DNA from 2 places in the Quadrisphaera setariae genome. Region 1 is predicted to be linked to the other one. Evidence: predicted binding sites of a transcription regulator. Region 1 holds the regulator's gene; the other holds the start of a gene.
What was found. The regulator LexA, encoded in region 1, represses DNA repair genes until DNA is damaged. The targets are predictions, from matches to a motif close to TCGAACANNTGTTCGA.

Region 1 (14,654 bases):
GGCACCAGAAGGCCCGCGCGGGCCCGCGCGTCGGCGGCCGCGGCGACCCCGGCCAGCCAGCGCAGGTCCTCACCGACCTCCAGCGGCCACGGCAGTCCGCCCGCGCCGGTGCCCGCCGCCAGGCCGTGCAGCTCCAGCAGCACCGGCAGCGCGCGGTCCGGGCCGAGGACCACCGCGGGCAGCCGCTGCAGGGACAGGCCCGCCCGGTCCCCGCGCGACGGCGGCTCCGGCAGCTGCAGCTCCACCGTGCCGCGAGCGCGCGCCACGAGGGCGTGCGCGAGGCGCGGCAGCGCCGCGGCCAGGGCCTCGCGCACGGCGTCGGCGTCAGGACCGGTCAGGGGCAGGCGCGCGGGCGGCTCGGCCCACAGGCAGAGGGCGCCGCGCCGCGCCCAGACGCCGTGGACCGCCAGCACCCGCCGGACTCTAGGCGGAGGCGGTGACAGCGCGGTCGCGGCCAGCGCGCTTGGCGGCGTACAGGGCCCCGTCGGCGCGGGCGTACAGGTCCTCGCTGGTGCGGCTGAGCACGTGGACGGGCGCCACCCCCACGCTGACGGACAGCGGGACGCGGGTCCCGTCCGACAGCACGAGGGGGGTGGTGCGGACGAGGTCGACCACGTCGTGCGCGCGACGGGTCGCGTCCTCGGGGGTGCAGCCGACCAGCAGCACCGCCAGCTCGTCGCCGCCCATGCGGGCGGCGAGGTCGTCACCGCGGCAGGCAGAGCGCAGGAGCGCGGCCACGTGCGTCAGCGCGGCGTCACCGCCGAGGTGGCCGTGGGTGTCGTTGACCGCCTTGAACCTGTCGAGGTCCACCAGGAGCAGGGCCCCGCGACCGGTCCCACCGCTGCCGCGCTGCGCTCGGGCGAGGCCCGCGGTGGCGGTGTCGAGGACGCGGCGGGTGGCCAGGCCCGTGAGGGGGTCGAGGTCCGCGAGCAGCCGCAGCCTGTGCAGGGCGCGCTCGTTCTGGGCGGCCGAGCGCCCGAGCACCGCGGAGACCAGCAGCAGCACCACGGTGACGTAGGTCGCGTCGACGGTGGCGAGACCTCTCGGCAGCAGGGTGAAGACCACCACGGCGACGCCCGCGGACGTCGCCGCGCACACCACTACCACCCCCACCGCGCGCAGGTGGGCTGCGGCGAAGACCACCGGCAGGATGAAGAAGACGATGCCCGTGATGCCGGCGTCGCCACTGCCCAGGTCGAGCGTGACGATCGCCGCCACCCCCAGCAGCGGCGCGAGCACCACCCACGGCGCGACCCGTTCCGCGGGCAGCCTCACCAGCACCGCCGCCGCCAGGACGACGACGACGAACGTGCCCATGGCACCCGCGCTGGTGCCGTCCGGGGAGGCGAGGGCCTGCACCACGAGGCTCGTGAGGCCGGCTGCGAGCAGCGCGGTGGCGGCCCACAGCTGCGCGGCGCGCGGGTTGCGCGCGCTCAGCGAGCGGAGGGGGGTCACACCCGGTGATCGGCACGGAGCCTGCCGTTCCTGAGCCTGTAGCACCGGTCCGGCCGGTCGTCAGGTCCGCGTCAGGTCCTCTCCCCTACCGTGGGTCACCGTGCCGGCAGGCGTCGACGGAGTCGCCGGGCCGCCGGCGGAGCCGTGGTGAGAGGGATCGTCTGACGTGGAGTGGTGGCACGCCGTCCTGCTGGGTGCTGTGGAGGGGGTCACGGAGTTCCTGCCGGTCTCCTCGACCGGGCACCTGACGATCATCGAGAAGCTGCTCGGGTACCAGATCGACAGCCCCGACATCACGGCCTTCACGGTGATCATCCAGTTCGGCGCGGTGTTCGCCACGATCCTCTACCTGCGCCGCGACATCTTCCGCCTCGTCGCGGCGTTCCTCGACGGGCTGCGCTACCCCCAGGCGCGGCACAACGCCGACTGGCGCCTGGCGATCGGCGTCATCGTGGGGTCCATCCCGATCGGCGTGGTCGGCCTGCTGTTCTCCGACGTCATCGAGACCACGCTGCGCAGCCTGTGGGTGGTGGGCATCGCCCTCATCGGGTGGAGCTTCATCATGCTCCTCGCGGACCGCACCGCCAAGCAGGACCGCCCCGAGTCGAGCGTGACCTGGAAGGACACGCTGCTCATCGGCACCGTGCAGTGCCTCGCGCTGATCCCCGGCATCTCGCGCTCGGGCGCCACCATGTCCATCGGCCTGGCGCTGCGCCTCGACCGCGTCACGGTGACGCGGCTGTCGTTCATGCTGTCGATCCCCGCGCTGACCGCGGCGAGCTTCTACCAGGGGTACAGCGCCTTCCCGCAGATCTCCGCCGGCGTCGGCTGGGGCCCCACGCTGCTGGCCACCGCGGTGAGCTTCGTGGTGGCCTACCTCACCGTCGACTGGCTGCTGAAGTTCATCGCGCGCCACAGCTACTCGGTGTTCATCGCCTACCGCATCGTGGCCGGGGCGGTGGTGCTGGCGCTGGTGGGCACCGGGGTCGTCGCCGCCACCTGAGGGTGGCACCGTGGGGCGGGTGAGCAGCCCGAAGGACCTCCTGGCCGACGCCGCCCGGCTCCTGCCCGACCTCGTCTCCCTGCGGCGCACCCTGCACGCCGCCCCCGAGGTGGGCCTGCAGCTGCCGCGCACCCAGGCGACCGTGCTCGAGGCGCTGGCAGGCCTGGGGCTCGAGGTGAGCACCGGACCGGTCGGCAGCGCGACCACCGGCGTGGTGGCGGTCCTGCGGGGCGGTGCCGCGCCGTCCGGCGGCAGCGCGACGGGCCGCCCGACGGTGCTGCTGCGGGGCGACATGGACGCCCTCCCCGTCGTCGAGACCAACGACCTCCCGTACGCCTCCACCAACGGCGCCATGCACGCCTGCGGCCACGACCTGCACGTGGCGGGCCTCGTGGGCGCCGCGCGGCTGCTGGCCGCCCGCCGGGACGAGATCGCCGGTGACGTCGTGCTCATGTTCCAGCCGGGCGAGGAGGGCTTCGGCGGTGCGAAGATCATGATCGACGAGGGAGTGCTCGCCGCGTCCGGCGCGCTCCCGGTCGCCGCGTACGGCGTGCACGTGGCACCCGGTCCGCGCGGCGTGTTCAGCACGCGCCCGGGGCCGCTCATGGCCGGCTCCAACCAGCTGCACATCACCGTGAACGGCGCCGGCGGCCACGGCTCGCGGCCCTACGTGGCGCTCGACCCGGTGCCGGCGCTGGCCGAGGTCGTCACCGCGCTGCACACGATGGTCACCCGCCGCTTCGACGTCCACGACCCCGTGGTGCTCTCGGTGACGCAGCTGTCCGCGGGCGAGGCGCTCAACGTCATCCCGCCGTCTGCGACCCTCGGCGCCACGGTCCGGACCCTGTCAGCGGCCTCGGTGGAGAAGCTGCGCGTGGAGACCGTGCGGGTGGCCCAGGGGATCGCCGCAGCGCACGGGTGCACCGCTGAGGTGTCCTTCGAGGTGCAGTACCCGGTCACCGTCAACGACGCGGGCGCCGCGGCCACCGCCCTCGAGGTCGTCGACGGGCTGCTGGGTGAAGGCCGCGGCACCGAGATGCCCGTGCCGCTCATGGGCTCGGAGGACTTCAGCTTCGTGCTGGAGCGGGTCCCGGGCGCGTTCCTCTTCCTCGGCGCGAGCCCTGACGGCGTCGACCCGGCGACGGCGGCGTGGAACCACTCCCCGCTGGTGCTCTTCGACGACGCGGTGCTGGGCGACCAGGCCGCCGCGCTGGCGGCGATGGCCCTGCACCACCTCGCAGCGAGCTGATCAGCCGGCCGGTCGACGAGCGGAGCGGAACCCCTCGACGGCGCCGTTCCAGGCGCCGCTGAGGGTGCTGCCCACCACGGACACGACCTGGTCGACCAGCTCCAGCGAGCGTGCCTCGACGCCCGAGGTGTCGAGGCCGGGCACCTGCACCTGGGGCAGGGCGTAGGCGAGGAGGACGACGACGACGGCCGCGAGCACGAGCAGCGTGAACGCGGTGTGCGTGAGGGATCGGACGGCGCGCACGGGGACCTCCTGCAGACGGGACCGGTGGGACGAAAGGGGCGTTCCCGCCCATTCCACACCCCCCACCTGAAGATCGCCTGGAGCGGACAGGATGGCCTCGTGCACGTCGTCGTCATCGACCCGAACCTGCCCGCCGTCGCCGCCGAGCTCGAGGCCGCCCTCGACGCAGCCGCGCCCGGAGCCCGGGTCTCCTGGCACCCCCGGTTCGACAAGCAGGCGGTCGCCCGGGACCTCCCCGGCGCCGAGGTGCTCGTGGCCAGCCGCTACACCGCGTCGCTGGTGCCGCTGAGCTCGTCCCTGCGGCTGCTGCAGTGCCCAGCCGCCGGCCTGGACGCCATCGACACCGGCGCGCTGCCCGCCGGGGTGCTGCTGGCCAACACCGGCCACCACGAGCGCAGCATCGCCGAGCACGTGCTGGCCGGCGTCGTCGTCCTGAGGCGGCGGGTGAGGGAGCAGGACGTCGCGCTGCGCGAGCGCGGCGAGTGGGCGTCCTCCACGTTCGACGCCTCGCTCCCCCTGGCGCGCGGGCTGGACGGCGCCCGGGTGGGCTTCGTGGGGTTCGGGGCCATCGGGCGCGCCTGCTGGGCGCCGTTCGCGGCGCTCGGCGCGGTGGGCGCGGCGGTCACGGGCAGCGGCCGGCTCGACGCCGGAGCGCACGGGCTGGCGTGGGCCGGCGGGGTGGACGAGCCGGGGCACCTGGACCGGCTCGTCGGCGAGTCCGACGTCGTCGTCCTCTCAGCGCCGCTGACGCCGGCGACGACGGGGCTCGTCGACGACCGGCTGCTGTCGCTCGCGCCGCCCGGGGCGGTGCTGGTCAACGTGGGGCGCGGGCCGCTGGTCGACGAGGACGCCCTCTTCGAGGCTCTGGCCTCCGGGCGCCTGGGTGGTGCGGTGCTGGACGTGTGGTGGCGCTACCCCGGTGGTGGCGCGGCGGGCGGCTCGGCCGGTTCCGCGAGCGGGTCGGCGGGGCCGGTGGTGGGTGCTCCGGGGACGCGGGAGTGGGGGGCGCTGGCGAACGTGGTGGCCTCGCCGCACTCCTCGAGCATCACCCGGCAGACGCTGCTGGCGCGCGTGGCGGACGTCGTGGAGAACGTCCGCCGGCTGACCACGGGTGAGCCGCTGGTCAACACCATCCCTCGCTGAGGAGCCGCCCTCGCCGCGATCATGCAGAAGACCCGCACCCTGGAGCTCGGGGTGCGGGCCTCCTGCATGATCAGTTCACCAGTGGCTGGCGGTCAGCCCTTGAGGCCGGTGCCGGCGACGCCCTCGATGATGCGGCGCTGGAAGATGAGGAACAGCACCACCAGCGGCAGCGCACCGAGGATGGCGCTGGCCTGGATGTCGGCGTAGCGCTGCCCGAAGGAGCCCTGCACCGTGGCCAGACCGACGGGGATGGTCATGAGCTCGGGGTTGGAGACCACGAACAGCGGCAGGATGAGGTTGTTCCAGACCCCGACGAAGGTCACGATCGCCATGGCGGCGATGACCGGCTTGCTCAGCGGCATCACCACCTGCCGGTAGATGCGCCAGTACCCGGCGCCGTCGATGCGGGCGGCCTCCTCCAGCTCCTTGGGCAGCCCGTCGAAGAACTGCTTGAAGACGAAGACGGCGATGACGGCGGGCACCTGCGGGAAGATCACGGCCCAGTAGGTGTTGAGCAGGCTCGCGGCGTCGAGCATCTGGAAGATCGGCACCACGAGCACCTGCGGCGGGACCATGATGCCCAGCAGCATCAGCAGGAAGACGAGGTTGCGGCCCCTGAAGCGCAGCCGGGACAGCGCGTAGCCCGCCATCGACGCGAACAGCACCGTCAGCACCGTGGTGACGGCCGAGGTGAGGAAGCTGGACAGGTACCAGTTCCAGATGTCACCGCTGGCCAGGAGCGTGGTGTAGCTGGCCAGGGTGGGGCTGGTGCTGGCGATGACCTCGCCGGCGCCGAGCGCCGCGGTGGCGTTGCTCGACAGCGACGCCTTCAGGGCGTACAGGCTCGGGATGAGCCAGATGACGGCGAACACCACGAGCACCACCGTGGTGACGATGGTGAACGTGCGGGTGGAGTCCTTGCCCGGCGCGGGCGGCCGGACGGCGGCGGGAGCGGCGGCGGAGACGCCGTTGCGGGCGGTGGTGGGGGTGGCCATCTCAGGCGCTCCTCTCCGAGCGGCGCTCCATCAGCTGGCGGGCCACGGCGATGACGATGATGACGATGAAGAGCAGCACCGAGGCCGCGGAGGCCGCACCGATGCGGTTGTCGGTGAAGCCGACGTTGGCGATGAGGGTGAGCGCCACCTGCGTGGAGATGCCCGGGCCGCCCTGGGTCATGAGGTAGACCTGGTCGAAGATCTTCAGCGAGGCGATGATCTGCAGGAGCACCAAGAGGGTGGTGGTGCGGCCCAGCAGCGGGATGGTGATGAACCGGATCTGCTGCCAGGGGGTGGCGCCGTCGGTGGCGGCCGCCTCGTACAGCTCCCGCGGGATGTCCTGCAGACCGGCCAGGTACAGCACGAAGTTGAAGCCGATGGTCCACCAGATCGTCGCGATGGCGATGCCGACCATGGCCAGCGACGGGTCGGCCAGGACGGCCGTGGGCGACAGGCCCACCAGCTGCTCCAGCCACGGCCACAGGCCGGTGTCCGGGGTGAAGATGTAGACCCAGATCAGGGAGATCGTGGCCGACGGCAGCACGTAGGGAAGGAAGAACGCCAGCCGGAAGAACCACTGGCCGCGCTGCACGCGGTTGGCGAGCACCGCGATGACGAAGCTCAGCACCACCAGCGGCGGGGTGGTGTAGATCGTGAACTGCAACGTGTGCCACATCGAGGACCAGAAGTCCTCGCGGCCGAACATCTCCGCGTAGTTGGCGAACCCGGCGAAGCTGCCCAGTCCGCCCTGCACGAGGGAGGTGTTGAAGAAGCTGGAGACGATCATGTAGATCGTCGGGGCGATGAGGAACAGCAGGTAGAAGAACGCGAACGGGGCGACGAACAGCCACCCCGCCTTCGCGTCGGTGCGGCGGGCGCGCGGGGCCTGCTGCGGCGTGGTCGCCGAGGGTGCCGGCGCGGCGGTGATCGAGGTCATCGTCGGCTCCTGTCAGGCGTTGGCGGTCGTGCCCGCGACGGGGCTGGGGGTCTCCAGGTAGGTGCGCAGCTGCACCTTGATCGCGTCGAGCGCCTGCTGCGGGGTGGCCAGCTGCTGCTGCACCAGGCCGATCTGCGACCCCACGGTGTTCTCGAACGTCGAGCCCGAGCCGGAGTACCAGCCCGGCGGGTCGTACTTGGCGATCTCGGCGGCGGCGGCGTAGTCCGCCTGCGGCTCCAGCGCCTTGTACTCGGCGGACTCCAGCGTGGCGGTGAGCGCCGGCACGTGGCCGCCCTGCGCCCAGGTCAGCGACTGGTCGAGCAGGGACTTCACGAAGCCCATCGCCAGCTCCTTCTGGGCGTCCGTGCGGTCCATCTTCGGGAGGATGAACGTGTGGGAGTCGCCCTGGGCGGCCGGCACGTCGAAGATCTGCGGGATCGGCACCATGCCGAACTCGAAGCCCTCCACGGACTGCGCGGTGGTGATCTCCCACTCGCCCTGGGTCTGGAAGCCGACCTTGCCGGTGTACAGCTGCGTGCCGGCGCCGGCGTAGTCGACGGTGGGGGTGAGCAGGCCGCGCTTGGCGAGGTCGCCGATGTAGGCCATCGTCGCCAGCGCCAGCTCCTCGTTGACGGTGAGCTCCTGCCCGTCGTCGCCGAGGAAGTCGGTGGCGCCGTCCATCTGCCAGTACAGGGTCTGGAAGAGGCGCCAGGAGCCGGAGGTGTCGCCGACGTTGGAGGCCGACCACGCGGCGCCGCCGGTGACGCCGGCGATGGCGGTCAGCGCCGCCTCGAAGGCGTCCTTGCCCTGGATTGGCGCGAGCTTGCCGTTCCCGTCCAGCAGCCCGGCCTGCTGGCAGACCTGCTTGTTGAAGAACAGCACGTAGGGGTGGGTGTCGAGCGGGATCGTGTAGTAGCTGCTCCCCACCTTGCCGGCCTCCCACACGGACTTCGTGAAGGAGGAGCTCGACAGCCCGGCGAGGCCGAGCAGGTCCTCGGTGATGGGCTCGAGCAGCCCGGCCTGGGCGAGGATCGTGGCACGGGTGGCGTGGGCCACGGCGACGTCCGGCGGCTTGTTGCCCAGCGTGGCCAGCACGACCTTGGTGTAGTACGGGTTGCCCCACGCGAAGGTGGCGGCGGTGAGGGAGTCCGGGGAGCCCTGCTGCTTGCGGTACTCCTCGAGCATCGTCTGCAGGCGGGCGCCGTCGCCGCCGCCGAACAGGTTCCAGAACGTGACCGAGTCGGGGTTGAGCGGGGTGCCCGCCACCCCCGCGGCCAGCGGTGAGCCGCAGCCGGACAGGCCACCGGCCAGCCCCATGGCTCCCAGCCCCGCGAGTCCCCCGGCCAGCACCTTCCGCCGGCTGGGGTGCTGCTCAGGCAGCCTCCGCGACATCGCAGACATCATCGACCTCCTCGTCGTGCGCTGGCCCGGAGTCTGCAGGGTCCGCCCATGATTTGCAACGATGGAAACGCAGGGGTGGCGCCGCCGCGGCGGCGTGGCACACTCCGGCCCGTGGCAGAGACGGCACCGCTCCCCCGCGCCAGCACGCAGCCCGGGGAGCACCCCCGCCCGCAGCTCCTGCGGCAGCACTGGACCGACCTGGGCGGCACGTGGCAGCTGGGCCTCGTGCCCGCGGGAACCCCCGCGCCGAAGGGCCTGTGGCGGGGCGCCAGCAGCGAGGACCTGGCCGACAGGACGGGCTTCGACCGCGACGTCGTCGTCCCCTACCCGCCGGAGAGCACCGCCTCCGGCGTCGGCGAGCAGGGCCCGTTCGCCGAGCTCTGGTACCGCCGCGGCCTGCGGCTGCGCGACGTCGCCGGCGCCGACGCGCTGGCGGCCGACGGGTCGGGGGCGCGGCTGGTGCTGCGCTTCGGCGCCGTCGACCACAGCGCTCGGGTCTGGTTCGACGGGCACCTCGTGGCCGAGCACACCGGCGGGCAGACGCCGTTCTCCGCCGACGTCACCGAGCTCCTGACCCCCACCGGCGCCGGGTCTGGCCTGGACCTCGACCGCGAGCACGTGGTCGTCGTCCGCGCCGTCGACGACGCCCGCGACCCCGAGCTGCCCCGCGGGAAGCAGGACTGGCACGACGCCCCGCACGCCATCTGGTACCGCCGCACCTCCGGCATCTGGCAGACGGTGTGGGCCGAGGTGGTGCCGGCCGTGAGCATCGAGCACCTCACCTGGACCACCGACCTCGTCGGCGCCACCGTGCACCTCGTCGCGGAGCTGTCGAGCACCCCGCTGGAGCCGGCCAGCCTCGCCGTCCGCCTCTCCCTCGGAGCTCACGACGATGACGAGCGCGTGCTCGCCGAGGCCGTCGTCGCCGTGCCCGGCCACGCCGAGCGCGGGGGCCCTCGTGTGGAGGTGGCCCTCGCGGTGCCGCTGCTGCGGCACGGGCAGGAGCGCGAGGCGCTGCTGTGGAGCCCGGAGCACCCGCACCTCGTCGACGCGCAGGTGCGGCTGCTCGCTGGTGGCCCTGCCTCGCCGGCCGGTCCTGGTGCCGAGCTCGACGCGGTGGCCAGCTACCTCGGGATGCGCTCGGTGGAGGTGGGCGCCGGGCAGCTGCTGCTCAACGGCACGCCCCACACGCTGCGCTCGGTGCTCGACCAGGGCTGGTGGCCCGACACCCACCTCGCCGCCAGCGCCGAGCGCCTGCGCAGCGAGGCGCAGCTGCTGGCCGACCTGGGCTTCGACTCGGTGCGGATCCACCAGAAGGTGGAGGACCCGCGCTTCCTGCACTGGTGCGACCGGCTCGGCATCACGGTGTGGGCCGAGACCGCCAACGCCTACGCGTACACGGCGCGGGCGGTGTCGCTGCTCACGGCGGAGTGGCTGGAGGCGGTCCGCCGCGACGCGAGCCACCCGAGCGTCGTCGCGTGGGTGCCGCTCAACGAGTCCTGGGGCGTGCAGGACGTCGCCTCCAGCGCCGGTCAGCGCTCGTACGCGACGGCGCTCGCCGCTCTCACGCGTGCGCTCGACCCGACCCGACCCGTCATCAGCAACGACGGGTGGGAGCACACCGACTCCGACCTGTGGACCGTCCACGACTACACCGACTCGGGCGAGGTGCTCGCGGCCCGGTACGGCTCGCCGGAGGCGGCCGCGGCGCTGGTGGGCGTGCCCTCGCCGTCGTCGTCCTCGGCCCGCGTGACCGCCAACGGGCGGCGCCTGCGGGTGGCCGGGGGCGCTCGGAGCTCCGACCTGGCCGACGTCGAGCGCCCGCTGGTGCTCAGCGAGTTCGGCGGGGTGCGCTTCACCCCTGCCGCCGACGACGCTGACGGGGACTCCTCAGCGCCCGAGGGCGCGACGTGGGGGTACTCCACCGCCTCCGACGCCGACGACTACGCCCGGCGCCTGGGCGACCTGCTCGGCGCCGCGAACGCGTGCGTGGAGGCGGGCGGCCTGGTCGGGTGGTGCTACACGCAGCTGGCCGACACCCTGCAGGAGGCGAACGGCCTGGTCACCGAGGACCGCACCCCCAAGCTGCCGCTGGATCGGCTGCGCGCGCTCGTCACCGGCGAGGTCAGCGACCCGTCCGCCGGGTGAGCGCTCCGGTCCGCAGGGTCCTCTTGGCGGACGGCGTGAGCAGCAGCTGCCCCACGAAGCCGATCGCCAGCGCGGCGAGCACGCCGAGGTTGGCGAAGGTCCAGTCGCCGCTCTTCCCGCCCAGGCCGAGCGGGCCCAGCAGGTAGCCCTGCCACCCGAGCCAGGTGGCGCTGGTGTTGACGACCAGCCCCCACCCGACGGCGGTCGCGGCCAGCAGCAGCACCACCGGGCCCCAGCGCACGGACCCGTACTGGCCCGCGGGGTCGAACAGCGCGACGTCGTCGTAGGCGCCGGAGCGGCGGACGAGGTCGGCGATGGCAGCACCCGCCCACGCGGCGATCGGCACGCCGAGGGTGATGAGGAAGCCCTGGAAGGGGGTGAGGAAGTCCTCGGAGACGAACACGACGTAGACCGCGCCGGCCACCATCAGCGCCCCGTCGACCAACGCCGCCACCCAGCGCGGGGCGGGCAGGCCGAGGGAGAGCAGGGCCAGTCCGGAGGAGTAGATGTCCAGCACGGCGCCGCCCACCAGCGAGAGCACCGCGACCACCGCGAACGGCACGAGGAACCAGGTGGGCAGGCCCGTGGCCAGGGCACCGATCGGGTCGGTGCTGGCGCCGTCGTAGAACTCCGGCGAGGAGGCCGCCAGCAGCACCCCGAAGCCCAGCAGCACCAGGGGTGCAGTCGCGCCGCCGAACGTCGTCCACCACACCACCCCGGGGCGCGAGGAGTGCCGGGGCAGGTAGCGGGAGTAGTCGCCCGCGGCGTTGACCCACCCCAGCCCGAACAGGGTCATGCTGAACACGGTGGCGCCGAGCAGCGCCTGCCAGGTGCCGTTCGGGGCCGCGGTGACGGCGCCCCAGTCGAGGCGCCCGGCCGTCAGCGCGAGGAAGACAACGGTCAGCACGCCGGTCACCCACGTGATGACGGCCTGCAACTTCATGATCGCCTCGAAGCCGAGGACACCGGCGCCCACGACCAGCAGGACGACGACGACGAGCGCGACCGCCTTGGTGACCGTCCCGCCGCCCCAGCCCAGCGTCGTGAACACGGTGGCGGTGGCCAGCGCCGCGAGCGAGACGAGGACCGTCTCCCAGCCGACGGTGAGCAGCCAGCTGATGGCCGAGGGGAGCCTGTTGCCGCGCACGCCGTAGGCGGCGCGCGAGACGACCATCGTCGGGGCCGAGGCGCGGGTGCCGCCCAGGGCCACGAGCCCGCACAGGAGGAACGACGCGACGATCCCCACCACCCCGGCGAGCAGCGCCTGCCACCAGCTGACGCCGAAGCCGAGCACGAAGGCCCCGTTGGCGATGCCGAAGACGGAGACGTTGGCGGCGAACCAGGGCCAGAAGAGGCTCGAGGGCCTGCCGCGCCGCTCGGACTCGTCGATGACGTTGAGGCCGTTGACCTCGACGCGCGACAGCGACGGCGGCCCGGGGGTCGCGGTGGTCGGCGAGGTGGTCGACGAGGCGGACGACCCGGGGGGCAGCACGACGGAACAGTACGGGGAGCAGCGCGGGAGCAGCAGGGCCCGCCTCCTCGTCGTCCGCCGCGTCGAACGCGTGTTTGAGATCGCGTGCTCGATCCACTACCCTGCGTGCGTGGCGACGACGGCCCCGAAGGGCACCTCCGGTCGAGCTGACGACCTCACCAGCCGGCAGCGAGCCGTGCTCGACACGATCCGCGAGTCGGTCACCAGCCGCGGCTACCCGCCGAGCATGCGGGAGATCGGCAAGGTCGTCGGGCTGCACAGCCCCAGCAGCGTCGCGCACCAGCTGGTGACGCTCGAGCGCAAGGGCTACCTGCGCCGCGACCCGAACCGCCCGCGCGCCATCGAGGTGGTCGACCCCGGCCGCACCGCGGGCCGCGGCGCCGCGGCAGCCGTCCCCGCGGTCCCGGAGAGCGAGGAGACCGCCTTCGTGCCGCTGGTCGGGCGCATCGCCGCCGGCGCACCGCTGCTCGCCGAGCAGGAGGTGGAGGACGTCTTCGCCCTGCCGCGCCAGCTGGTGGGCGAGGGCGAGCTGTTCACCCTGCGCGTCGTGGGCGACTCCATGGTCGACGCCGCCATCTGCGACGGCGACTACGTGGTGGTCCGCCGCCAGCCCGTCGCCGAGAACGGCGAGGTGGTCGCCGCCATGATCGACGGCGAGGCGACGGTCAAGGTGCTGCAGCGCCGCGGCGGCGGCGTTCAGCTGCTGCCCCGCAACGCCGCCTACTCCCCCATCGACGGCACCGAGGCCACCATCCTCGGCCGCGTCGTCACGGTGCTGCGCTCGCTCTAGCCGAACAGCTTGGGGAGCTGCTGGCCGAGGGTCAGCACCGTCGCCGTGCCGTAGATGAGGATCGCGAGCACCAGCAGCGCCAGCCGCACGCCCCTGACGCGCAGCGGCGCCGGGAGCAGCTTGCGGTTGGTGGCGATGAGCAGCGCCGAGTAGATCGTCATCATGAGGCCGCCGACGGTGGCGGAGACGACGACGAGCGCGATCGGCTGGTCGAAGCCGATCAGCAGCACCACGGCGCCGATGGCCACCAGGCCCCAGGTGAGCCAGAAGTAGATGCGGCTCTCGTCGGCGCTCTTGAGGTAGCTGGTCTTCAGCACGTCCGCTGCCATGCGGCTCGTGTAGTCGGTGATGCCCAGGGCAGCGCCGAACAGCGAGAACGCGCCGATGATCCAGAAGAAGACACCGAACCAGGTGCCGACGGCCTCGGCCAGCTGCTCGCCCTCGACCCGCACGAACTGGATGTCGTTCGGCAGGTCCTCCAGGCCGAAGACGGTGGAGTAGGCGAGCAGCGAGGTGAAGAAGATCGACACCACGGTGATGGCGACGAACGTGCTCAGCTGCTCGACGTTGGCGAAGCGCCACCAGCCGCGCCAGCGCCGCAGGTTCTCCTCGCCCTCGGGCCCCTCGGTGCGGAAGACGTAGCCGGTGCTCGGCACCGCCTCCGGCTCACCCGTCACCGGGCTCTGCAACCGCGGCACGTAGTGGCCCATGCCGAAGCCCTTGTCGCGGATCCAGTTGGACTGCACGAGGTTCTGCCCGCCACCGGCACCAGCGAAGATCATCGCGCCGAAGAGGGTGGCGAAGCCCAGCTCCGCAGCCGGGAAGCGCGCCTCGGTGACGATGGTCGGCACGTCGCGCCAGGCGGTCGCGGTGATGGCGGCGAAGGCCCCCACCACGAGCAGGAGCATCACCGCCGCCACCTTGACCATCTGGATCTTCTCCAGCGCCACGTACACCACGGGAGCCAGGGTGAGGATCAGTCCGATCGCCACCAGCAGCCCGATGGCGATGAACCGCGGCGTCCCCCCGGTGAGGAAGCTGATGAGCGTCGCCGAGCTCGTGGCCCACCCGGGCCAGAGGTTGGCGCCGTAGGTGAGGATCGCGAACACCAGGCCCCAGTGCGGCCAGAACCTGCTGAACCCGGTCACCGCCGTCTCGCCGGTGGCCAGGGCGTACCGCTCGATCTCCATGGTCACGAAGTACTGCGTGACCACGCCGACCAGCGCCGCCCACACGAAGACCAGCCCCACCTGGGAGGCGATGAACGGGAACAGCACGAACTCGCCGCTGGACAGGCCGACGCCCGCGGCGATGATCCCCGGCCCGATGAGCGGCAGCCACCGCGACGGCGGTTTCGGGAGCTCGCGGACCTCCGGGACGGCGAGCTTCGAGCCGCGGAACGGGTCGAGGACTGAGGTCGCACTGGGCGGTCGGTGACCGGCCGCGTCGTCGCGGGTGGACATGCCCGCCACCGTGGCGCAGGTCGCGCCTCCGCGCGAGCCGATCAGCCCGCGAGCAGGGCTCGACCCATGCCGCGCACGACCCGGGAGGTGAGCCGGCCGCGGGCCAGGCCGATGTCGGCGACGTCGTCGAAGACGCCGGTGTCGCGGGCCGACGCGCGCAGCGCCGCGTGCAGCAGCCGGTCGCTGCGCACGAGCCGCGCGGCGAGATCCGTGTGGCGCAGGTGCCCGACCAGCGCCTCGCCGAGCATGCGGTCGTACCGGCCACCTCCGAGCGCCGCGCGCCCGGCGAGGACGCCCGAGAGCACCGCGTAGTAGATGCCCTCCCCCGTCACGGG
Region 2 (14,654 bases), on a different contig from region 1:
TCGTTCCTCTACAACGCGATCTTCTTCACGTACACGACCGTGCTCACGGCGTACTACGGCGTCGCCGCGAGCAACACGCCGCTCTACCTCATCGGCTTCGCCCTGGGGAACTTCATCGGCCCGCTCGCGCTCGGCCACCTCTTCGACACCTGGGGTCGCAAGAAGATGATCGCCGGGACCTACCTGCTCTCGGGGGGCCTCCTGGCCATCACCGCGGTGCTGTTCAACGCGGGCGTGCTCAACGCGGTCACCCAGACCATCGCCTGGGCGGTCATCTTCTTCTTCGCCTCGGCGGGCGCCAGCTCGGGCTACCTCACGGCCAGCGAGCTGTTCCCCATGGAGGTGCGCGCCCAGGCGATCGCCATCTTCTTCGCCATCGCCCAGCTGTGCGGCGCCGGCGCTCCCCTGCTCTACAGCGCGCTCATCGGCAGCCTCGACGACCCGTCGGTCACCCGGCTGTTCATCGGCTACCTCATCGGCGCCGCCGTGATGATCATCGGTGGTGTCGTGGCGGCCTTCCTCGCGGTGGACGCCGAGGGCAAGTCGCTCGAGGACGTCACGATGCCCCTGTCCGCGGTGAGCACCCGCCCCCGCGCCACCGGCTGAGGCTGTCTGACCGGTCGGAAGGCCGGCACCGGTCGGGGCCGGCCTGACCCGTCGGGGCCGGCCTGACCCGGCGGGGCCGGCCTCCGGTCCGCCAGGCGAGCAGCTGCCCGAGCCCCGTACCGCTGCCGCACGTGACCTGGGTCAGTTCCGGAACTGACCCAGGTCACCTGCGGCGAAGGCTCCAGGACCGACGCATCTGCACCTGACCGCGGTCACTCCCGGACTGCCGCGGTCAGGCGCTGGCTCGCCCCCCGTCACGAGGTGTCGTGACCACGGCGCGAAGTGCCGGAACCACGGCGCGAAGTGCCGGAACCACGAGTCAGTTCCGACACCTCGCGCCACCAGCGCGCTGCGCTGCGCCACCCCGGTGCGGCGCAGCGCGCTCGACACAGCAGCCCGTCATCGAGCACGCACGGCACGTCACCTCCGACGAGGCCCAGCGGCCGGGTCGTCGAGTGCTGACCCTGTTGATCGCCACCAGCACCGAACCTCCGCCCTGCGAGATCGGCCTGGTGACCCCCGTCAGGCGAGGCCGCGGTGGGCCGCCCACAGCGAGGCCGCGCGGTCGGCTGCGGCGTCCACCAGCGCAGCCAGCTCAGGCCGGTCGGTCGGCACGGGGAACGAGACGTACCCGCCACGCCCACCGGCCACCGGGCGGCCGTACGCCTTCACCGCGAGGTGCCCGTCGGGCAGGAGCCGCACGGTCAGGCTGGTGAGGATGTGGGCCTCACCACGCCGCTCGCCGGTCCAGCGGAGGTCCTCGGGGATGGTCACGTTCACGGCCACCCCGTTGAGCTCCACCTCCGGGCCGTCGGCCACGCTCACCGGCCAGCCCGCCCCGAGGTCTCGACGGAGTCCTCGGGGGCGGAGACCTCAGCAGGCGGCCCGGCCGGCACCTCGACCGCCAGGTCCGCCGGCAGGCCAGCAGCCAGCCCGACGGACGCCTCGACCGGGCCGGCCTGCGCCCCACCGACGACATCGGAGGTCGGCGCGGCCTGCGCGGCGGCGTAGGAGGCGGACAGCCTGCGGTACTGGGGGCTGAGCATGGCCAGGAGCGTGACCACCAGGCCCACGAACCCGGTGATGACGAAGACCAGCGCGATGGCCCGGGCCTGCCCGGTGCCGAACCAGCTGCCGATGGCCCGGGCGCCGGCACCGTCCCCGCTCATGAACGGCACCACCACGAACTGGGTCAGCGGACCCATGAGGAACGCGGTCAGCGGTGCCGCCGACTGCTCGACGCTCTGCGCGAAGCCGAACACGCGCCCCTGGCGCTCGTAGGGCACCACGCGCTGGAGCACGGTCTGCTCCGCCGCCTCGGCGAACGGCATGAGCAGCATGAACACCGCCATCGCGCCGGTCAGGCTGACCACCGAGGAGGTCAGCGGGAACAGCATGGTGGCGGTCCACGCGGCCACGTTGACGAGGAGCAGCAGCCGCACGGGCCGGCTTCCCAGGCCGAGGCGGGCCACCAGCAGGCCGCCGACGATCATCAACGCGCTCAGGCCGCCCCACAGCAGACCCCACACCTGGACCGACACCAGCGACAGGCCGTAGGCGTCCATGAGGGCCATGAAGCCGCCGCCGATGAAGTTGTTGAAGCAGCTGAAGGCGATGAGCGGCACGAGGCCGGGCACGCCGCGCACCAGCCGCCAGGTGCCCCGCAGGTCCACACCGCCCGCTCCGGCCGCAGCACCTCCACCGGCTCCGCCGGCCGCGAGCGCAGCTCCCGGCGCGGGTTCCGGCACCTGGACCCGCGCGAGGTGCACCACGGAGACCACGAGGACGACGAGGGCCAGCAGCAGCACGTGGAGCATCCCGCCGGAGGCGACGAGCACGCCGCTGATGACGGAGGTGACGAGGATGGAGGTCCCGCTGACCGTGCCCACGAGGCCGTTGGCGCGGTCGCGCCGGTCCTCCGGGACGAGCAGCGTCACGAGCGTGGGCAGCGCGATGGCCCGCGGGCCTCCGGCGACCACGCCGAGCATCAGCGCCACGATGAACACCCACAGCTGCCAGGAGGCGACGTCGCGGAAGGCCTCGGGCGGGGTCAGCAGGTACAGGCCCAGGCAGGCGGCGTAGACCGCCGCCGAGGCGACCGCCGAGCCCTGCATGACCGCTTGCTTGCGGTGGTTGTCGACGAGGCTGCCGAACCAGATCCCGGTGGCCGCGGTGGCCACCACGAAGATCCCGGCGATCATCCCGGTGGCGAACACCGACCGGGTCTCCAGGAACACCCAGAAGGTGATGGCGAACCAGACCGTGTAGTTGATGACCGACACGACGGCGTTGCTCACCAGCAGGTGGGCGAACACGCGCTGCGTGCCGTGGCGCAGGTCGAGACGCGCGTCGGGGCCCGAGGACGCCCCGGAGCTCGACGGCGGGGTCGGGTCGGCGGTGGTCACGGTCTCTCCTGCTCGCTCGGACACGACGACACCACCATGACCGCTCGCGGGCCCCGGAGTCATCGGGTTTCCGGGCGGGTGCCCCGCCCGGGAGCCTCAGGAGGCGGCGAGCGGGAGCCCGCCGAGCCAGATCCTCACGTCGAGCAGGGCCGCGACCTGCCCCGTGAAGGCCTCGGCCCGGGCCAGGTGCGCGTCGGCCTCGGCGGCCTCCACGGCGGGGCCGCGGCCGCTGTCGACCGCGGCCCGGCGCTCTGCGGCCGCGCCGAAGAAGCGCGCCCAGTCCTCCAGCTCGGGGGCCAGGGCCAGCAGCGACTCCCACACGTTGACGGGAGCGCGACGGCGCCCGCCGACCAGCTGCCGGGCCGCGACCACCGCGGCACCGGCGCGCAGGGCGGCGAGGTGGGCGGTGACGAAGCGCTCGGCCGGGTCGAGCGAGGAGGCCGCCAGCGACAGCTCGGTGGCGGCGCGCTCCAGCAGGCGGACGGCACCAGCGGGTGCGGGCGGCCGGGCCACCGGGACGGCCGAGCCTCCGGTGCGCGTGGTGGTGCGGCTCGCCAGGCCGGAGCGCCGGGGTCGGACGGCGGCCACGTCAGTCCACCACCCTCACGAGGCGCCAGCGCGGCCCACCGTCGCCGCCACCGGCAGCAACGGGCTCGCAGGCGAGCTCGAAGGTGCCGGGCTCCACGCCGAAGCCGGCGCTGGCGACGACGCGCCACACCTGCTCGTCAGCGGCCGGTCCCGCCGCCCGAGCGCCCAGGTCACGGGCGAGCGCGCTGCTGCCGCGCACCTCGACCGCCTCCCCGCGCAGGGCCCTGGCGGCGACGCCCTGCCACCACGGCAGGCGCGCGCTCCAGCTGGCGAGGACCTCGCGCACCACGAAGAGGCGACCGCGCCAGACGAACGCCGACGGCTCCCCCGAGCCGCCCTCGCCCACCTTGACGTGCACGACCTCGTCGAACGACCGGCTCACAGCTCCTCCTCCTGAGGCACTGGCGGCGCGGCCCCGGGGCTTCCCCTCCCCGGAGGCCGCGCCCGCCGACATCGAACATCCGTTCGACAGCAGCAGTGAAGCGCTGATCTCGCTCCCCGTCAACCCGCTGTCCATGCCGGAGACGCTGCCACCAGGGTCTGACAACCCGCCCCCACCTGCGGTGACGCCACGGGGAGCAGTGGGTGGCCAACCGGTGCGGAGGGGCTCGGCGGGCCCCCGGCGCACCCCCGCGGCTACGGTGCTGCCGTGGACCCCCAGCGCGTCGTCCCGGCCTGCGCGGTGCTCCACCTGTGGCGGGTCCCCTCCGCGGCCGTGCCCGCCGCCGTCGCCCGCATGGCGCTGGACCGGCGCCACCTGCGCGCCAGCGGTGCCGCCTTCTGGAAGCTGCTCGGCACCGGCGACGGGCGCACCTTCACCCCGCGCGACGCCGACCCGCACCACTGGGCCGTGCTCACCACCTGGGACGACGACGCCGGCGCCACCGCGTTCGAGCGCTCCCCCGCCGTGCGCGCCTGGGACCGCCTGGCCGCCGAGCGCCTGCGGGTGGAGATGGTGCCCGTGGCCAGCCGCGGCCGCTGGTCGGGCCGCGAGCCCTTCGGAGACCCGGTGCCGCGCCGAGCAGACGCGTCGGCAGACACCTCGGGGCCGGGGGTCGCGAGCATCACCCGGGCCCGCATCCGCCTCGGGAAGGGCCGGTCGTTCTGGGGCGCCGTCCCCCCGGTCTCCACGGACCTGCACGCCGTGCCCGGACTGCGCCTGGCCGTGGGCATCGGCGAGGCGCCCGTCGGGCTGCAGGGCACGTTCAGCCTCTGGGACGACGCGTCCTCCCTGCGCGACTTCGCCCACGGCCGCGCCGCCCACCGCGACGTGGTGGAGCGCACGGCCCGCGAGCGCTGGTACGCCGAGGAGCTCTTCGCCCGCTTCGCCGTGAGGTCGCTGGAGGGCACGCACCGGGGGGTGGCCCTGTGAGCGCCGCCCCCTCCGACACCGCTGCCGGGCTGCGGCGCACCCCGCTGGCCGCCGCGGGCGCGCAGCGCGCGGCGCTGGTGCTCGCGGCCGTCGCCGTCGTCGTCCAGGTGGCCCACCCGCTGCTGTCGGGCGACGTGCTCACCACGGCCACCGTGGTGAGCGTCCTCGTGTTCGCGGCGGCCTCGCTCGTGAGCGCCGCCGCCACGCACGGGCTGCGGGCCGCGGTGGTGCTCGCGCTCGGCGCGGGCGGCGTGGGACTGCTGGCGGAGGCGGTGGGCGTGAGCACGGGCTTCCCGTTCGGCGAGTACGCCTACGCCGGCACGCTCGGGCCGCAGGTGCTCGGCGTGCCCGCGGTGGTGCCCGCGGCCTGGCTGATGATGGCCTGGCCCACGATGCTCGCCGGGCGCTCGGTGGTGGACCTGCTCCGGAAGCGCTTCGGGCCGGTGCCGCACTGGGTGGCGGTCCCGCTGTCCGCGTGGGTGCTCACCGCGTGGGACCTCTCGCTCGACCCGCAGATGGTGGCTGCCGGGCACTGGTCCTGGGCGCACCCAGACCCCTCGCTGCCCGGGATCCCCGGCATCCCGCTGACCAACTACGCCGGGTGGCTGCTGGTCTCGCTGGTGGTGCACGCGGTGCTGCACGCCGGCGTCCCGCGGCGGGTGCGGCCCGGGGTCCCCGCGAGCGCGGCGATCGGCGCCGGGGCGCCCGCGCTGCTGCTGGGGTGGACGTGGCTGGGGTCGGCGCTGGGCAACGCCGCCTTCTTCGGACGCCCGTGGGTGGCGCTGTGGGTGTTCGCGGCCATGGGCCTGGTGGCGCTGCCGGCGCTGGCGCACCTGCGGCGACGCACCCCCGGGGCGTGAGGGCCGTCCGGCTCGTCGAGGCGGCCAGCGCGGGGGCCGTCGTCGTCGCCGTGCACACCGCCGTCAACGCCGCGCTGCTGCGGCGCCCGGTGAGCACCCCGCCCGCGGTCGGTGAGCGGGTCAGCGTGCTGCTGCCCGTGCGCGACGAGGCCCACCAGGTGGGACGGGCGCTGGCGGCGGTGCTGGCGAGCACGGGGGTGCCCCACCTCGAGGTGCTCGTGCTCGACGACGGGTCCACCGACGGGACGGCCGCCGCCGCGGCCCGCGCCGCCGGCGGCGACCCCCGGGTGCGGGTGCTGACCGGCGCGCCGCTGCCGCCGGGCTGGCTGGGCAAGCCGCACGCGCTGGCCCAGCTGGCGGCGGTCGCCTCGGGCTCGGTGCTGGTGTGCCTGGACGCCGACGTGCGCCTGGCGCCGCACGCCCTGGCGGCCAGCGTCGACCTGCTGCGCCGCCACCGGCTCGACCTCGTCAGCCCCTACCCGCGGCAGGAGGCCGTGAGCGCCGCCGAGCGGCTGGTGCAGCCGCTGCTGCAGTGGAGCTGGCTGGCCACACTGCCGCTGCGGCTGGCGGAGAGCTCGCCGCGGCCGTCGCTGTCCGCCGCGAACGGGCAGCTCATGGCGCTGGACACCGCGGCGCTGGAGCGAGCGGGCGGCTTCGCGGCGGTGGAGTCCGAGGTCTTGGACGACGTCGCCCTGGTCCGGGCGGTCAAGGCCGCAGGCGGGCGCGGAGGGGTCGCTGACGGCACGGACCTGGCGACCTGCCGCATGTACGACGGCTGGCCGGCTCTGCGCGACGGGTACGCCAAGTCGCTGTGGTCGGCCACGGGCTCGCCGGTGGGCGCGGCGGGACTGGTGGCGGTGCTGGGCGGGGTGTTCGTGCTTCCGGCGGTGGCGGCGCTGACCGGGGTCGGCGGCCGCGCCGGGCGCTGGGCCGGGCTGCTCGGCTACGGCGCCGGCGTCGCCTCGCGGGTGGTCGCGGCACGGCGCACGGGCGGGCGGGTGTGGCCCGACGCGCTGGCGCACCCGGCCTCGGTGGCGGTGCTGTGCTCGCTGGTGGTGCGGTCGTGGCGGCTGCGCCGCCGCGGCGGCCTGGCCTGGAAGGGCCGCGCGCTGCCCTGACGCTGTCGCACTGGGTGGTTCTGGTCCCTTCCTCCGTTGGCGCAGGGTGGCCCTGGTCCACTCTCACGGGACCAGGGCCACCCTGCGCCAACGGAGGGAGCGGCGCTTACCGTGGCGGGCGTGGCTCGGGTGGTCGTGGTGGGCGCGGGCCTGGGCGGGCTCGCTGCGGCGGCGCGCCTGGCCGCGCACGGCCACGACGTCACCGTCTGCGAGCAGGCGGACACCGTCGGCGGCAAGCTCGGCTGGGCCGAGCACGAGGGGTTCGCCTTCGACACCGGCCCGAGCCTGCTGACCTGGCCCGACCAGCTGCGCCGCCTCTTCGCCGCCACCGGCGCGCCGCTGGAGGAGACCCTGGCGCTGCAGCCGGTGGCGCCCACCGACCACCGCTTCACCGACGGCAGCCGCCTCCACCTCGACGACGACCTCGGCCCAGGTTGGCGCCGCCTCCTCGACCGCGCTCGCCGCGTCTGGGACGCCACCGAGGGTCCCTTCCTCAGCCGGCCGCTGCACGGCGCCCGCACCCTCGCGGCGCTCGCGGCGCGTCCCGGCGGTCTGCGCGACGTCGCGACCATCGCGCCCGGCACCTCCCTGCGCGCCCTGGCGCAGGCCCACCTCGACGACCCCCGGCACGTCGCCCTGGTGGACCGGATGGCCACCTACACCGGCTCCGACCCGCGCCGCGCACCCGCGGCGCTGGCCTCGGTGCTGCACCTGGAGCTGACCGGTGGCTCCTGGTACACCCCCGGCGGGCTGCGCCGGGTGGTGGACGCCGTCGCCGACCGGGCCCGCGAGCGCGGCGCCCGCCTCCTCACGGGGACGCGCGTGGTGGAGGTGCTCGTCGACGGCGGGCGGGCCGCGGGCGTGCGCCTGGCCGACGGGCGGCGGGTGTCGGCGGACGTCGTCGTCGTCAACGCCGACGCGGCGGCCCTCTACGGCGTGCGCACCCCGCCCGACCACCCGGCCCTGCTCCCGCCAGCGGCACGCCGGAGCGCCCGCGGGGCCCGTGCGGGGCTGGCGGCCACCGCTCCGTCGCTGAGCGGGTTCGTGCTGCTGCTGGCCCTGCGCGGGCGCACGCCGGACCTCGCCCACCACACGGTGCTGTTCCCGCCCCTGGACGGCGCGGGCTACGACGACGAGTTCGACGCGGTCTTCGGCTCAGGACGACGACGCGGGCGGCCGAGCGCCGTCCCGGAGCCGGCGGTCTACGTGAGCGCCCCGGACGACCCGGCGCTGCGCCCTGACGAGCACTCCGAGGCGTGGTTCGTGCTGGTCAACGCCCCGCGCCACGCCCCGCACGACCCGCGCGCCGGCGTCGACTGGCGGGTTACGGGGTTCGCAGAGGCCTACGCCGACCACGTGCTGGCCGTCATGGCGCGCCGCGGGCTGGACGTGCGCGAGCGGGTGCTGTGGCAGCAGGTGCGCACCCCGGCGGACCTGGAGGCGGCGACCGGCAGCGTGGGCGGGTCGATCTACGGCTCGTCGAGCAACGGGGCGCGGGCGGCCTTCCTGCGACCCGCCAACCGCTCGCCGCTGCCGGGGATGCTGCTGGTGGGCGGCTCGAGCCACCCCGGCGGGGGGATCCCGCTGGTGCTGGCGTCGGCGTCGATCACGGCGGGGCTGGTCGGCACGGCCTGAGACGCACCCGGCGCAGGATCGGGGGGACGGCTCGGGCGACGGCCGTCCGGGTGCTCGCCGCGGCCGCGGTCTCCAGGAGCGGCACCCGGCTGCCGATGACGGTGGCGCAGCGACCCGCCCGGGCCGCCGCCTGCACCACCGACCGGAAGAGGCCGTCGTGGACACCACCGCTCTGCTCGACGTCGCTGGCATCGTCGGCCTGGGCGCCACCGTGGTGGTGGCCGCGTCCTGGCTGGAGCGCGCGCTGCGCGGCGGGCGGCCGGTGCCCGTCCGCGACCTGCAGCGCGCGGGCGGCCACCACGACGCGACGCCGTCGGAGGCGTTCGAGCACGCCGAGGGCGCGTCCGCCTGGACCCGCTGAGGCGTCCGACCGCTCAGGCGGTCATGTCTCCGGTTTCCGGGAGGCCCTCGAGCCGCCCGTAGCGCAGGTGCACCACCCCGTTCGGGCTCCCAGCGGGCGGCTGCAGCAGCGCCAGGCCGGTGGGCACGGCCCCGGAGGCGAACACCTTCTTGCCCTGGCCCAGCACCACCGGGTGGAGCCAGAGGTCGACGACGTCGAAGAGGCGCTCGCGCAGCAGGGTCTGCACGAGGTCGAGGCTCCCCACCACCTTGACGTGCTCGTGGCGGTCGCGGAGCGCGCGCACCTCAGCCGGCAGGTCCGGGCCGAGCAGCCGAGAGCCCGCCCACGCCAGCTCGGGCGTGCCGCGCGACGCCACGTGCTTGGGGATGCGGTTGAACAGCTCCGCGAAGCCGCCGTCCTGGCCGTCGCCGCGGTGGGGCCAGTACGCGGCGAAGACGTCGTAGGTCCGCCGTCCCAGCAGGAGGGCGTCGACGCCCTCGTAGGCGGCGTGGACCTGCGCACCGGTGACCTCGTCGATGATCGGGGCCTGCCAGCCGCCGAAGGAGAACCCGTCGGAGGGGTCCTCCTCGGGGCCGCCGGGGGCCTGGCCCACCAGGTCGAGGGTGGCGAAGAGCGCGATGCTGATGGTCCCCACGGCGGGCTCCCGGGTGTCGGTGGTGCTGCCTGTCGAGGGGTGGACCGGCGCCCGGGCGCCCACTCATCGGCGCGGAGCGGGGCCTCCCGCTGCACGCGGCTCGGGTGGCTCAGGGCATCCGCACGAGCAGCTCGCCGTGGAGCAGGGCGATCCACCCGTCGTCCGCGGCGGCCCAGCGGCGCCACGCGGCGGCGACGTCCTCCAGCTGCGCCGGGGTCGCCTCGCCAGCGGCCACGGCCTGCTCGGCGAAGGCCGAGGCGGTCGCCCGGCCCGCCCACGACGTCCCCCACCACGCGCGCTCCGCGGGGGAGGCGTAGCACCACGCGGAGGCGCTCGCGGTGACCCCGGCGCGAGACCGCTCCACCAGGCCGGCGGCGCGCGCCCACGCGAGGAGGCGGCGTCCGGCGTCGGGCTCGCCGCCGTTGCCGCGAGCGACCCGCTGGTACAGCGACAGCCAGGCGTCCAGGCCCGGGTCGGCCGGGTACCAGGTGGTGGCGGCGTAGTCGACGTCCCGCACGGCCAGCAGCCCCCCGGGCCGCAGCACGCGGGCGGCCTCGCGCAGCGCGCCCACGGCGTCGGGCAGGTGCTGCAGCACCTGGTGGGCGTGGACGACGTCGAAGGACGCGTCCTCGAAGGGCAGCGCCAAGGCGTCACCCACCACCCACTCCACAGCGAGCCCGCGGCGCTCGGCGAGGGCCGCGGCCTCCTCGAGGACGCCGGCGGCGGCGTCGAGCCCGACCACACGACCCGGGGCGACGCGGGCCGCGAGGTCCGCGGTGATCGTTCCGGGACCGCAGCCGAGGTCGAGCAGGTCCTGTCCCGGGCGCAGCGCGGGCAGCAGGTACCCGCAGGAGTTCTCCGCGGTGCGCCAGCGGTGGGAGGCCAGGACCGGCTCGGCGTGTCCGTGCGTGTACGCGCTCACCGGGGAGACCCTGCCACACCGTCTCAGATGTCGATACCATTGTCTCACCGGTCAAGACGACACTTCGATCCGGCACCTTCCTGCGGGCAAATGGAGCGGGCGCAGCCGGAGGAAGATCATCCATGGGGCTCAAGCCGGCCGCCGGACCCCTCGGTGCCCCACTGCGATCATCGAGCGCCGGGTGACCCGCGGACCCCTGCTCCTCCCCAGCGCAGCCTCCGCCGCGGCCCCGCCGGCGCCCCGGCCTCCGCCGCATCAGCGGCTCGCTGACAGCTCCCTGCGCACGGCCACCAGCAGCTGCACCAGCCCGACGAGCGCGGCGGCAGCGCCCACCCACGCCCCTGCGGCCGCCCACGTGGTCGCCGCCCCCGGGTAGACCCCGCAGCCCAGGGCGAACATCGCCGCCACCAGCACGCGGGTGGGCCGCTCGGAGACGGTCACCGCTCCTGGTCCGGTCACGCCCTCCCCCTGGGCGCGGGCGCGCACGTACTCGTGGAGCTGCCCCGCGCCCAGCGCCACGAGCACGGGCAGCGCCGGGGCGCCCAGGAGCCACAGCGCGCCGAGGGCCGCGGCGTCGGCGAGCCGGTCGCACGCGGCGTCGAGCACCGCCCCGGCGCGCGAGGCCGTGCCCCCGAGCACCGCCACGGCGCCGTCGAGCCCGTCGGCGAGCGCGGCCACCGCCAGCAGCACCGGCACCCCCAGCGCCCACCGGCCCCCCAGCTCGGCCTGCGCCGCGGCCGGTGCGAGCGCGGCGAGGGCCAGGGCGAGCCCCAGCGCCGTGACCGCCGCAGGGGGGACGCCCGCAGCGGCCAGCGGTGACGCGGTGCGGCGGACGCCGTCGAGCCAGACCCGCACGAGCGGGGAGGCCGCGGTGCCGCCGTGGGCGGCGGACCAGCGCCGCAGGTGCTCCTCGCGGGTCACCCCGCGCGTCCCGCCAGCCACGGGCGTGACCCTACGTCCGTGACGCGCGTCCCTCCGGGGCGTCGCTCGACGAGCGCCGCGCGGATCCGCGCATAGGCTCCACCGGGTGAGTCCCGCCCACGTCCTGGACGCCGATGACCTGCGGGCCCGCGTCCAGACCGAGCTGGACGCCGTGCTGGCCGGCCAGGCGGCGGTCCTGGCCGACGTCAGCGACGACTGCGACGCCCTCATCGCGGCCGTCGCCCGCCTGGTGGCGGGCGGCAAGCGGCTGCGCCCGGCGTTCTGCTGGTGGGGGTGGCGCGGCGCTGGAGGGGACCCCTCCGACCGGTCCGCCGGGGACGCCGTGGTCCGGGTGGCGACAGCCCTGGAGCTGTTCCAGGCGGCCGCGCTCATCCACGACGACGTCATGGACGCCTCTGACACCCGGCGCGGCATGCCCGCCACGCACCGCTACTTCGCGGGCCTGCACGCCGAGCGCCGCTGGGACGGAGACGGCGACAGGTTCGGGGACGCCGGCGCCATCCTGTCCGGGGACCTGTGCCTGGCCTGGTCGGACGAGGTCTTCCGCAGCGCTGACATCGCCGCGGACCGCCGCCGCCAGGCGGAGCTGGTCTTCGACCGGATGCGCACCCAGCTCATGGGCGGGCAGTACCTCGACATGCTGGCGCAGGCCGCGCCGCTGCGGCGCATCGCCGCCGCCGCGGTGCGAGGCGGCAGCGGGAGCAGCGGCAGCGCCGCCCCCGCGCCCCGCCGCGACAGCGACGACGACGGCGGCTCCGGGTCCGACGAGGCGGCGCTGCGCCGCGCCGAGGCCGACGCCCTGCTGGAGCGGGCCCGGCGGGTCATCTGCTTCAAGAGCGCCAAGTACTCCGTGGAGCACCCTCTGCTGGTGGGGGCGGCCCTGGGCGGCGCGCCGCAGGAGCTGAGCGAGGCCTACAGCGCCTACGGCCTGGCCCTGGGCGAGGCGTTCCAGCTCCGCGACGACGTCCTCGGCGTCTTCGGAGACCCCGCGCAGACCGGCAAGCCGGCCGGCGACGACCTGCGGGAGGGCAAGCGCACGGTGCTCGTGGCGTGCGCGCTCGGCGCCGCCAGCGCCTCCCAGGCCGACCTGCTCCACCGCCACCTCGGCGACCCCCACCTCGACGCCGACGGCGTGGGCGCGCTGCGCCGCGTCATGGTGGACACCGGCGCGCTGGCGCGCGTGGAGGAGATGATCGAGGACGGCGTCCGCCGGGCCCGCGAGGCCCTGGCCGGCGCGCCCGTCGCGCCGCAGGCGCGCGAGGCGCTGGAGGCGCTCGTCGTCGCCGCCACCGCGCGCGCCGCGTGACCCACCCCAGCACCCGCCTCAGCACCCCGCCCCCCGTCGAGCCCCAGGCCAGGAGGCACCCCGTGACCGCGCTCTCGTCCCCCCTGCTCAGCACCTCTCCTTCCGTCGCGCTGCGCCGCGCCGCCGACGCCGTCATCCCCGGGCGCCAGCGGGGGGTGGTCGGGCCGACCGACCACGTCGTCGTCGTCGGCGCGGGGCTGGCGGGTCTGTCCGCCGCCATGCGGCTGGCCGGCGCCGGCCGGAAGGTCACCGTGGTGGAGCGCGAGGCCCACCCCGGCGGGCGCGCCGGCCGCCTCACCGCCCCGGCGCCGGACGGCGCGGGCGACTACCGCTTCGACACGGGCCCCACGGTGCTGACCATGCCGGACCTCATCGCCGACTGCTTCGACGCGCTCGGCGAGGACATGGCCGACTGGCTGACCCTGGAGCCGGTCAGCCCGCTGTACCGGGCGAAGTACGCCGACGGCTCCTCCCTCGACGTCCACGCCGACCCCGAGCAGATGACCGAGGAGATCCGCCGGGTCTGCGGGCCCGAGGAGGCCGCGGGGTACGAGGAGTTCGTGACGTTCGTCTCCGAGCTGTACCGGGCGGAGATGCGCACGTTCATCGACAGGAACATCGACACCCCGCTCGACCTGGTGCGGCCCGACCTGCTGACGCTGCTGCGCCGCAAGGGCTTCTCCAAGCTGGCGCCGGTGGTGGCGCAGTACCTCAAGGACGACCGCCTGCAGCGCGTCTACTCCTTCCAGGCCCTCTACGCGGGCCTGTCCCCCTACGACGCCCTGGCCATCTACGCCGTCATCGCCTACATGGACTCCGTGGCCGGCGTCTTCGCCGCCCGCGGCGGGATGAGCGCGGTGCCCTCGGCGATGGCGGCGGCGGCCGCCGCGCACGGCGTGGAGTTCCGCTTCTCGACGACCGTGGAGAGCGTGGAGCACTCCGGCGGCCGGGCCACCGCGGTCATCACCGCGGACGGCGAGCGGATCACCGCCGACGCCGTCGTCCTCAACCCCGACCTGCCGGTGGCCTACCGCGACCTGCTGGGCGTCAAGCACCGCCGGCTGCGGCCGCTGGTGTACTCGCCGTCCTGCTACCTCATGCTCGCGGGGTCGAAGGCGTCCTACCCCGACACCGCGCACCACACGATCCTGTTCGGGCGGGCGTGGAAGGAGGTGTTCGCCGAGCTGACCGGCGGACGGCTCATGAGCGACCCGAGCGTGCTGCTGTCCACGCCCACCGTCAGCGACCCGGGCCTGGCCCCCGACGGCCGGCACGTCTACTACGTGCTGTTCCCCACGCCGAGCCTGTCCGCGGGCGCCAAGCACGGGCTCGACTGGAACGAGGTCGCCCCGCGCTACCGCGAGCACGTGATCGCCACCCTGGAGCGGCGGGGCTACCCCGGCTTCGGCGACGGCATCGAGGTGGAGGACGTCACCACCCCGCTCGACTGGGAGGCCCGCGGCATGGCCGACGGCGCCCCGTTCGCCTCCTCGCACACCTTCGGGCAGACCGGACCGTTCCGGCCGGGCAACCTCTGGGGCGAGAACGTCGTCTTCACCGGCTCGGGCACGCAGCCCGGCGTCGGGGTGCCGATGGTGCTCGTCTCGGGCCGTCTGGCCGCGGAGCGCATCACGGGCCGCGACCGCCGCTACCGCTCCCGCGCGTGGCGGTGACCCCGCTGGGCACGACGACGACGGGGGCGGCAGCGCCCGTCCCGTCGCTGCGCCGCCGGCCCGCCGGCAGCGCCAGCCTCGACGCGGCGGGCATCACCGACCCGCGGCTGCGCGCGGACCTGCTGGAGTGCCGGCGCCTGCACGCCGAGCACGGCAAGACGTACTTCCTGGCCACGGCGCTGCTGCCCCCGGCCAAGCGGCCGTGGGTGTGGGCGCTGTACGGGTTCGCCCG

Region 2: a site for LexA is predicted at 4,053-4,068, ahead of FMM08_RS13000 (DUF6504 family protein). Genes of this name have one in related genera too.

The regions. Positions count from the first base shown of each region.
Region 1 is NZ_VKAC01000012.1:33,371-48,024, forward strand. It holds gene FMM08_RS18085 (DEAD/DEAH box helicase) at 1-413, opposite strand, end outside; gene FMM08_RS18090 (GGDEF domain-containing protein) at 424-1,455, opposite strand; gene FMM08_RS18095 (undecaprenyl-diphosphate phosphatase) at 1,622-2,458, shown strand; gene FMM08_RS18100 (M20 metallopeptidase family protein) at 2,478-3,707, shown strand; gene FMM08_RS23165 (hypothetical protein) at 3,708-3,950, opposite strand; gene FMM08_RS18105 (NAD(P)-dependent oxidoreductase) at 4,050-5,093, shown strand; gene FMM08_RS18110 (carbohydrate ABC transporter permease) at 5,186-6,088, opposite strand; gene FMM08_RS18115 (carbohydrate ABC transporter permease) at 6,090-7,025, opposite strand; gene FMM08_RS18120 (extracellular solute-binding protein) at 7,038-8,417, opposite strand; gene FMM08_RS18125 (glycoside hydrolase family 2 protein) at 8,538-10,574, shown strand; gene FMM08_RS18130 (purine-cytosine permease family protein) at 10,552-11,997, opposite strand; gene lexA (transcriptional repressor LexA) at 12,176-12,856, shown strand; gene FMM08_RS18140 (Nramp family divalent metal transporter) at 12,853-14,319, opposite strand; gene FMM08_RS18145 (NAD(P)/FAD-dependent oxidoreductase) at 14,361-14,654, opposite strand, start outside.
Region 2 is NZ_VKAC01000007.1:144,114-158,767, forward strand. It holds gene FMM08_RS12980 (MFS transporter) at 1-606, shown strand, start outside; gene FMM08_RS12985 (hypothetical protein) at 1,129-1,431, opposite strand; gene FMM08_RS12990 (MFS transporter) at 1,428-2,921, opposite strand; gene FMM08_RS12995 (SAV_6107 family HEPN domain-containing protein) at 3,108-3,599, opposite strand; gene FMM08_RS13000 (DUF6504 family protein) at 3,601-3,981, opposite strand; gene FMM08_RS13005 (monooxygenase) at 4,336-4,971, shown strand; gene FMM08_RS13010 (carotenoid biosynthesis protein) at 4,968-5,831, shown strand; gene FMM08_RS13015 (glycosyltransferase family 2 protein) at 5,828-6,949, shown strand; gene FMM08_RS13020 (phytoene desaturase family protein) at 7,070-8,584, shown strand; gene FMM08_RS13025 (hypothetical protein) at 8,742-8,945, shown strand; gene FMM08_RS13030 (dihydrofolate reductase family protein) at 8,959-9,579, opposite strand; gene FMM08_RS13035 (class I SAM-dependent methyltransferase) at 9,689-10,501, opposite strand; gene FMM08_RS13040 (CDP-alcohol phosphatidyltransferase family protein) at 10,757-11,443, opposite strand; gene FMM08_RS13045 (polyprenyl synthetase family protein) at 11,529-12,749, shown strand; gene crtI (phytoene desaturase family protein) at 12,905-14,422, shown strand; gene FMM08_RS13055 (phytoene/squalene synthase family protein) at 14,413-14,654, shown strand, end outside.